One region of the Rahnella sp. BIGb0236 genome, then DNA from elsewhere that is predicted to be linked to it. Evidence: predicted binding sites of a transcription regulator. Region 1 holds the regulator's gene; each other region holds the start of a gene.
The links. Region 1 encodes CRP, which controls carbon source genes, mostly activating them, when cyclic AMP is high. Its sites were predicted from a motif close to ATGTGANNNNNNTCACAT; they were not measured.

Region 1 (3,282 bases):
TTTGGGCGGGTGATGCTTTTTACTGATAGGGATCGTGATGCGCTATTTGCCGAAATTACAGCAACTGAAGGTTTTCCAGCAGGTTATCCGCAGCGGCAGTATTCGCGGCGCGGCGCGGGCGTTGAATCAGTCACAACCGGCGGTCAGCAGAACATTGCGTGAACTGGAACAAACGCTCGATACGCAGTTGATTGTGCGTGGTAATCAGGGGATGACGCTGACCGAAACGGGGCGTGCATTTGCGCAGCGTATGCAATTTATCCTCGAAGAACTTGAGCGCGCCGCCGATGAAATTCGCCAGATCGAACAATATTCGCAGGGCTCCGTCGCCATTGGATTTTCATCGCTGCTGGCGCTGACGGTTTTTCCCGGACTGGCAGGAGAATTTAAGACGCAGTTTCCGCAGTCCAAACTGCTGATCAAAGAGGGGCAACTTTCCACGTTGTTACCTGCACTGCGCGAAGGGAAACTGGATTTCGCGGTCGGCACCGCCGGACCGGGATTTCCGCTGGAAGATCTGGTGCGTGAGCCGCTGTTCAGCGCCCCTTTCTGCGTTATCGCCCGGCGTGGACATCCGCTGGCAGACGCCACAACTCTGGCGGAATTACAGGATGCGCGCTGGCTGTTGCCCGAAACGGATATGGGGTATTACCAGCAAATCAGGATATCGATGGGAGGATTTCATCAGCCGGCAGCGGAAATGCCGGTGCATACAGATTCGGTGGTGTGCGGGCTAAATATGGTGTTGCAGTCTGATTATCTGACCATTGTGGCGCGGGCGATGAAAGCGCCGTTTGGGCTGGAAGAAAGGTTGAGTGTGCTCAATATCGATACCCTGCCGCAGGCAGAATACTGTGTGCTTTACTCGCAAAAATCGCCGCTGACGTTTGCCGCGCGGCGATTTTTGGATTTATTGCGCAGCCAGTGCCACGCGCATGACTGGTCGTAACTTATTCGACGCTGATCACTTCAAAGCTGTGGGTGATGGTGGCCGCTTTACCCAGCATCAGGGACACGGAGCAGTACTTTTCGGCAGACAGGCTGACCGCACGCTCGACAATCTTATCGGTGAGATCTTTACCGGTGACGATGAAATGCAGATTGATGTGCGTGAATAAACGCGGTGCTTCTTCGCGGCGCTGCGAGGTCAGTTTCACTTCACAATCGCGCACGTCGTTGCGACCTTTTTGCAAAATTGACACCACATCGATCGCGCTGCAACCGCCCGCAGACATCAGCAGCATTTCCATCGGGCTGGGGGCTTTATCGCCCGCGTTGCCATCCATTGAAATCTGATGCCCTGACGCTGACTCACCTAAAAATGTCAGCCCTTCAACCCATTTAACACGTGCGTGCATGAACTATTCTCCCGGTGAATAAACTTGTCGATATCCGCTCTCAGAGTACCCTTTCACCTAAAATCTGGCAACGTAACCCGATCGCCATCATGCTGAAGCGAGACAACAGAAGACAGCATCACAAACCTGTGCTACAAACAAAGCCGAAACATACTTTCCAGTGAATTGCGGTGACGGTTTTCGCGGTTTAAGAACAGAACCCACGGTGATAACAGCAATAAACAGGCTGTTGCACTCCGACACCCGCTTGCAGCATTTCTGGGGAGTTATATGCTGAAAGGGCGCTTTTTACGTTGAAGTGCCGTACAGGGAACTCTGAGCCCTGTGATTTTGGGCAGCGATAACAACAGAGGATAATAGCAAATGGTTCTCGGCAAGCCACAAACAGACCCGACTCTTGAATGGTTCCTGTCTCACTGTCATATACATAAGTATCCGTCTAAAAGTACGCTGATTCACCAGGGTGAAAAAGCCGAAACGCTGTACTACATCGTGAAAGGGTCGGTTGCCGTCCTGATTAAAGATGAAGAAGGCAAAGAGATGATACTGTCCTACCTGAACCAAGGTGACTTCATCGGCGAGCTGGGACTCTTCGAAGAAGGTCAGGAACGCAGTGCCTGGGTACGTGCTAAAACTGCCTGCGAAGTGGCTGAAATTTCGTATAAAAAATTCCGCCAGCTGATTCAGGTAAACCCGGATATTCTGATGCGTCTTTCCGCGCAGATGGCTAACCGTCTGCAAGTGACGTCAGAGAAAGTCGGCAACCTTGCCTTCCTCGACGTAACAGGCCGTATCGCTCAAACCTTGCTTAATCTGGCTAAACAGCCTGATGCAATGACCCATCCGGACGGGATGCAAATCAAGATCACCCGTCAGGAAATCGGCCAAATCGTCGGTTGTTCACGTGAAACAGTCGGACGTATTCTCAAAATGCTGGAAGATCAGAGCCTGATCTCCGCACACGGTAAAACGATTGTCGTTTACGGCACACGTTAATCCCTCAAAAATCGGCGCGGCAGAACACTGTCGCGCCTTTTTTATGGGCTAAGCTTTACCCATGACGCTATGGCGAAGACTGTTTTACCATCCTGAAATAAATTACGCGCTGCGCCAGACGCTGGTGTTGTGCCTGCCTGTCGGCATTTGCTGGCTGTTCGGCAACCTGCAAATGGGTCTGCTTTTTTCACTCTGTCCGGCCTGTTGTAACGTCGCCGGTCTGGATACCCCGCACAAACGCTTTTTTAAACGCCTGATGATCGGCGGTTCACTCTTTGCTGTGAGCAGCATTCTGCTGCAACTGATGCTGGAAAACTGGCACATTCCCCTGCCGCTGATCATGCTGTCTCTGGCCCTGTTGCTCGGCGTCACCGGCGAAATCAGCCCGCTGCATGCGCGTCTGTTGCCCGGTGCGCTGGTCGCCACCATCTTCACGCTGAGCATGGCCGGGATCCGGCCGATGTGGCAGGCACCGGTGTTATTTGCCGCCGGCACCGCCTGGTACGGATTGTTTAACTGGTTATGGTTTCGTATCTCCAAAGAACAGCCGATGCGCGAAACCCTCAGCCAGCTTTATCTGCAACTGGCGGATTATTTCGAAGCCAAATACAGCCTGCTGACCCAACACACCGATCCCGAAACCGCCCTGCCGCCCTTACTGGCGCGCCAGCAGAAAGTCATCGACCTGATTGCCCTGCTCTACCAGCAACTGCACATGCTGCCGCAGCACGGGCATCATCATCACCATAAGCGGCTGTTTCAGCGTTTTCAGGTCGCGCTCGATTTGCAGGAGCACATCACCGTCAGCCTGCATCAGCCGGAAGAAGTGCAAAGGCTGGTGGAAGAAAGCCATGCCGAGGCGGTGATCCGCCGCAACGCGCAGGTGATTTCTGCGCGGCTGCGGGTGATCGCCGACGACATTCTTTAT
Region 2 (3,282 bases), 250 kb from region 1:
TTATCTTTCAGGCGGCGGAAGCGGCGGGTGCCAGCGTCGCACAGATTGGCGGCTGGCTGAGTATGCTGGGGCTGGGCATGGGCGTCACCAGCATCGGTCTTTCGCTGTATTACCGCACGCCGGTAGTGACCGCCTGGTCCACGCCCGGCGCGGCGTTGCTGGTCACCAGCCTGCCCGGCACCTCGCTGAATGACGCCATTGGTGTGTTTGTGTTTGCCACCGGGCTGATTCTGCTGTGCGGCGTGACCGGCCTGTTCGCCCGGCTGATGCATTACATTCCGCAGGCACTTTCGGCCGCCATGCTCGGCGGCATTCTGCTGCGTTTCGGGCTGAACGCGTTTACCTCGCTGCAAAGTCATTTCGCCCTCGCGGGCAGCATGTGTCTGGTGTATCTGCTGGCGAAACGCGCCCTGCCGCGCTATGCGGTGGTGCTCGCGCTGGCCGCCGGCCTGATTGTCGCCGGTTTACAGGGCGATATTGCGCTGCACGGCCAGACACTGACCTTCGCGGCACCGGCGTTTGTGATGCCGCATTTCACGCTTTCGTCGATGATCGGCATCGGCATTCCGTTTTTTGTCGTCACCATGGCCTCGCAAAATGCGCCGGGGATCGCCACGCTGAAAGCCCACGGCTATCACCTGCCCGTTTCCCCGCTGATTTCCTGGACCGCGCTGACGGCGTTAGTTTTAGCGCCGTTCGGCGGTTTTACCGTCTGTATCGCCGCCATTACCGCCGCGATCTGCATGGGTGAAGATATTCATCCTGATCCGAAAAAACGCTATATGGCTGCCGTCGCGGCAGGCATTTTCTATCTGATCGCGGGCGTGTTTGGTGGCTCGATCGGCATGGTCTTTACCGCGCTGCCGGAGGCGCTGATCCACACCATCGCCGGGCTGGCGTTACTCGGCACCATTGCGGGCAGCCTGTACCGCGCTCTGGAAAACGAAAAACAGCGCGATGCGGCGATCATTACATTTCTGATCACCGCGTCCGGCGTCACGCTGCTGGGCGTCGGCTCAGCATTTTGGGGGCTGGCGGGCGGTGTGATCACGCATCTGATCCTCAGCATTCCGGCGCGAAACCGTGATAACTCCGCCGGGAAAGGTTGAGTGCGTTCAAGTTATGGGTAACAGGTTTTCGTAACACGGCACAAAGTGACGACGGTCACATTTTCCGGCGGGTAAACCCTCTTTACTGGGCGCAATCAGGCCCTTTAAAGAGCGAGAATTCCATGACTATCAGCACGCAATCTTGTGTCGTGACCGGGAAAAAAGACGTTTCAGTGATCAACCAGACCCTCGACTACACCGGCCAGGGCACGCTGGTGAAAATCACCCGTGGCGGCATCTGTGGTTCCGATCTGCATTATTACGAACACGGTGCCGTCGGTGATTTCAAAGTGCGCGAGGCAATGGTGCTGGGCCATGAAGTGGTGGGTGTAGTGGAGAAATCCGACAACCCGCGTTTGCAGCCCGGTCAGAAAGTGGCGCTGAATCCGAGTAAGCCATGCAAGGCCTGCAAATATTGCCTGTCCGGCGACGAAAACCAGTGCACCACCATGAAATTCTTCGGCAGCGCGATGTACTTTCCGCACATCAACGGCGCGTTCACACAATATAAAATTGTCGACAGCGACCAGTGCATTCCTTACGACAATCAGGTCAGCGACCGTCTGATGGTGTTCGCCGAGCCGCTGGCTGTCGCCATTCATGCAGTGAATCAGGCGGGTGATATTCATGGCAAAACCGTGTTTGTTTCCGGCGTCGGCCCGATTGGCTGCCTGATCGTGCTGGCGGCGAAAGCCAAAGGCGCAGCGCAAATCGTGGTGACAGACCCGAGCGAACGTTGCCGCACGCTGGCACTGGCGGTAGGCGCAAGCAAAGCGCTGGATGCCGCACAGGGTGATTTCAGCGAATATCAGGCGGAGAAAGGCTTTTTCGATGTGGCCTTTGACGCCTCCGGCCATCCGTCTTCCATCCGCCGCTGTCTGGAAGTGACCCGTGCGCGCGGCACGCTGGTGCAGGTCGGTATGGGGCCGGTGGTGAATGAATTCCCGCTGATGATGCTGATTGCCAAAGAAATTAACTGGGTCGGCAGCTTCCGCTTCACTGAAGAATTCAACACGGCAGTGGAATGGCTGGCGAATAAAACCGTTGATCCGATGCCGTTGCTGTCGGCGGAATTCCCGCAGGAAAGTCTGGTGGAAGCACTGGACTACGCGATGGATAAATCCAAAGCGTCGAAAGTGCAGCTGGTTTTCTAGTTCACTCTGCAACGCCACTCACAATATCAAAACAACGTTTCATTTTATGATGTCCTCTGATTTTTATCCTCAGAGGACTTTTGCATTATGGTAAAGGACAACGCGAAGAAACAGGTCGCCCTGCTGCTGGCCGACGGATTTGAAGAAGGCGAAGCGGTGATTGTGCTCGATATTCTCGAGCGGCTGGAGATTCAGGTCACCACGCTGGCCTGCCAGAAAAGTCAGACGCTGCGCACCTATCACGGCATTCAGATGCAGGCCAACGAATTGCTGTCTGCGCAGGGCGACCGTTTATTCGATGCCGTGGTGATGCCCGGCGGACCGGAAGGATCCGTGGCGCTGGCGGCCAGCAAAGAAGTGGCAGAGTTTGTCCGCCGTCACGACGAGGCCGGTAAACTGATTTGCCCGCTGTGCTCCGCTGCCGCCCGCGTGCTGGGCGGAAATGGCCTGCTGAAAGGCCGCCGCTATGTCTGCTCCGGCGATTTATACAAAGACGTGAAAGACGGCGTTTACGTCAATCAGTCCTTTGTGGAAGACGGCAATTTGCTCAGCGGCAAAGGGCTGGGGCTGGCGTTTGATTTCGCATTCCAGCTGGCTTACCGCCTGACCGGCAATGCCGAAGCCACCAATTTCCAGGCCGATCATATCGATTATCACCACTGGCGCGCCGATCAGAAACTTTGATCAAAAAACAGAACCGATGGCGGATGGCGCAGGTCGTCCGCCCCGGTCAGTATCCTGTCCGTTTTTGGCATTCATCTCATCTTAATTCAGGCGCACACTGACTTCACACTCAACAGATGGAGTCCGGAAATGACACACAGCGCCCTGTTAAATATCGACGTTCAGCGTTCCTTCGAACATAAAGACTTCTGGCAGCAGGAAGATTTACCGGCGTTCAGCGACGCGTTAACCCGCCTGATCGACGGCTGTCAGACCCGCAACGTGCCGGTCATCGACGTATTTCACGTCAATCCGGATGGCGTGTTTTCGCTGGATTCCGGCCTGGTGACACCGAT
Region 3 (3,282 bases), on a different contig from region 1:
AGTATGCTGGCCGTCCGCGCCGGTACACAAAGTTATAAAGCCCTGCCGTTGCATCATGACGACCGGTTGAAGAATCAGTTTCTCGCGTCCCTTCCTTTCAGTCCGACCGGTGCGCAGCAGCGCGTGGTGGCTGAAATCGAGCAGGATTTAGCGAAAAGTTATCCGATGATGCGCCTGGTTCAGGGCGACGTCGGTTCTGGTAAAACGCTGGTCGCTGCACTTGCCGCCCTTTGCGCTATCGCGCAAGGGCAGCAGGTCGGATTAATGGCACCCACTGAATTGCTGGCCGAACAACACGCCAATAATTTCCGTCAGTGGTTTGAACCGCTGGGCATTCAGGTCGGCTGGCTGGCAGGAAAACAAAAAGGTAAAGCGCGGCAGGCGCAGCAGGACGCGATCGCCAGCGGACAGGTGTCGATGGTGGTGGGAACGCATGCCATCTTCCAGGAACAGGTTTTGTTCTCTTCGCTTTCCCTGGTCATTATTGATGAACAGCACCGTTTCGGTGTACATCAGCGTCTGGCGCTGTGGGAAAAGGGGCTGCAACAGGGCTTCCACCCGCATCAGCTGATCATGACCGCTACGCCGATCCCCCGCACACTGGCGATGACTGCCTATGCGGATCTGGATACGTCCGTCATCGACGAACTGCCTCCGGGCCGTACGCCGGTGACAACCGTCGCGATCCCTGATACCCGCCGCAGCGACATCATCAGCCGGGTGAAAAGTGCCTGCGAACAGGAAAACCGTCAGGCTTATTGGGTGTGTACGCTGATTGAAGAATCAGAAATGCTGGAAGCTCAGGCCGCAGAAGCCACCTGGGAAGGGCTGAAAGAGGCGCTTCCGGCACTCAATATCGGACTGGTTCATGGGCGCATGAAAGCGCAGGAAAAACAGGCCGTCATGCAGGCGTTCAAACAGGGTGAAGTGCAACTGCTGGTTGCCACCACCGTGATTGAAGTGGGCGTCGATGTTCCCAATGCCAGCCTGATGATTATCGAAAACCCGGAGCGTTTAGGACTGGCGCAGTTGCACCAGTTACGCGGACGCGTCGGGCGCGGTGCTGTCGCGTCTCACTGCGTTCTGCTCTATAAAACGCCCCTTAGTAAAACTGCGCAGAAACGTTTGCAGGTTTTACGCGACAGCAACGACGGCTTTGTCATTGCCCAGCAGGATTTAGAAATCCGCGGGCCGGGCGAATTACTGGGTACGCGCCAGACCGGCAGTGCCGAGTTTAAAGTCGCGGACCTGTTGCGTGACCAGGCGATGATCCCCGATGTACAGCGCATTGCGCGTTATCTGCAGCAGCAGTTCCCTGAACATGCCAGGGCCCTGATTGAGCGCTGGCTGCCAGAACGCGTCCGCTATACCAACGCCTGAGTCTCCTTTTCCTGCTTTTATACCCTCGAAACATTATTGAAAATGATGTTTCACCCTCAACACATTTTTGCCATTTCTCCTTATCCTCCCTTAACTGCGCTTTCTGCATCGGTTATTTGATAACCTTCACAGAGTGAGGCAAAGCCGGTAACCGGTTCCACACCCCACCACTACACTGATGATAATTAAGGCAACCCTGTCTGATGTCCTCAACATAAGGTCAAATCATCATGAGTATCAGCCAATCCCTCTTTACTTTTATAGAACAGAAAATCAGCCCCTTTGCCGCACGACTGTCCTCTCAGCGACATGTCATGGCGGTGCGCGACGGCTTCATTTCAGCAATGCCCTTTATGATTGTTGGATCATTTTTATTGGTTTTCGTGCATCCGCCCTTTTCGCCGGAATCGTCATGGGGTTTCGCCACAAGCTGGCTGGCGCTCTCGGCAAAATATGAAGTGCAGATCCTGACGCCGTTCAATATGACCATGGGCATCATGTCGATCTATATCTCGGCATCGATTGCCTACAATCTGGCACGGAGTTACAAACTTGACCCGTTCATGACAGCCATGCTGGCGCTGATGTCTTTCCTGCTGGTGGCCGCGCCACAAATTGATGAAAAGATGCCGACGGCGGCGCTGGGCGGTGTGGGGATCTTTACCGCCATTCTGGTGGCCATTTACGTCACGGAGCTGACGCGGTTACTGAAAAAATACAATATCGGCATCCGCTTACCCGAGCAGGTACCGTCAAACATTAAGCATTCATTTGATTTGCTGATCCCGATTATTGCTGTGGTAGTGACGATTTTCCCGCTGAGTTTGCTGGTGCAATACGGGTTTGATATGTTGCTGCCGCAGGCAATTATGGCGCTGTTCGAGCCGCTGATTTCCGCCGCTGACTCGCTGCCTGCGGTGCTGCTGGCCGTGCTGATTTGTCATCTGCTTTGGTTTGCCGGTATTCATGGCTCAGCCATCGTTTCCGGCATGTTGCAGGCATTCTGGCTGACCAATCTCGGGCTTAATCAGACAGCCCTCGCTGCCGGTTTACCGATGACGCATATCATGACTGAGGCATTCTGGAATTTCCTGATCGTGATTGGCGGGTCCGGCGCGACCATAGGACTGGTGCTGCTGTTTTGTCGCAGTAAGTCAGCGCACCTGCGCACAATGGGGAAACTCAGTCTGGTGCCGAGCTGTTTCAATATCAATGAACCGGTCATTTTCGGCACGCCTATCGTGATGAATCCGGTCTTTTTCATCCCCTTCCTGCTGGCACCCATGGTCAACGCCGTCATCGCCTATCTGGCCGTGTCGACCGATCTGCTTCCGCATATGATTTCACTGGTTCCGTGGACGTCTCCGGCACCTGTCGGGGCGGCATGGGCAATGGGCTGGGATTTTAAAGTATCGATTCTGGTCGTTCTGCTGATGGCGCTGTCGATGGTGATTTATTATCCGTTCTTCAAGGTCTACGAGAAGCAGTTAATGACGCAGGAGAAAGCCGCTGAAGCTGAACAGGTGTTCTCTGAAAAGGCCGACGCCACGCAATAACAGGCAGGGAAGGAAGGAGACAGGCACAGAAGCGATGTTTCTGTGCCTGTTTTTTTTAGCTGATAGCCGGGAATATCGGCAGCATCAGATAGAGTTTAATGACAATCGCATTGGCGATATCGATGAAGAAGGCGCCCACCATCGGCACCACCAGAAACGCAAGATGCGAAGGACCAAACTGATTGGTGATCGCCTGCATATTGGCAATGGCTGTCGGCGTCGCGCCCAGTCCGAAACCGCAGTGCCCGGCCGCCAGCACCGCCGCGTCGTAGTTTTTCCCCATCACGCGATAAGTGACAAAAATCGCGTAAAGCGCCATCGCGAGGGTTTGTACCATCAGAATCGC

Region 2: the regulator CRP is predicted to act here: its motif matches at 1,153-1,170, upstream of idnD (L-idonate 5-dehydrogenase).
Region 3: the regulator CRP is predicted to act here: its motif matches at 1,495-1,512, upstream of EDF78_RS22025 (PTS sugar transporter subunit IIC).

What each region holds. Positions count from the first base shown of each region.
Region 1 covers NZ_SOAO01000004.1:365,698-368,979, reverse strand. Annotated here, with positions in the region: gene EDF78_RS11330 (LysR substrate-binding domain-containing protein) at 38-949, shown strand; gene EDF78_RS11325 (OsmC family protein) at 951-1,358, opposite strand; gene crp (cAMP-activated global transcriptional regulator CRP) at 1,722-2,354, shown strand; gene EDF78_RS11315 (YccS/YhfK family putative transporter) at 2,416-3,282, shown strand, end outside.
Region 2 covers NZ_SOAO01000004.1:112,089-115,370, reverse strand. Annotated here, with positions in the region: gene EDF78_RS10240 (benzoate/H(+) symporter BenE family transporter) at 1-1,109, shown strand, start outside; gene idnD (L-idonate 5-dehydrogenase) at 1,232-2,263, shown strand; gene EDF78_RS10230 (DJ-1/PfpI family protein) at 2,351-2,947, shown strand; partial or broken gene EDF78_RS10225 (isochorismatase family protein) at 3,077-3,282, shown strand, end outside.
Region 3 covers NZ_SOAO01000015.1:25,836-29,117, reverse strand. Annotated here, with positions in the region: gene recG (ATP-dependent DNA helicase RecG) at 1-1,380, shown strand, start outside; gene EDF78_RS22025 (PTS sugar transporter subunit IIC) at 1,611-2,936, shown strand; gene gltS (sodium/glutamate symporter) at 2,992-3,282, opposite strand, start outside.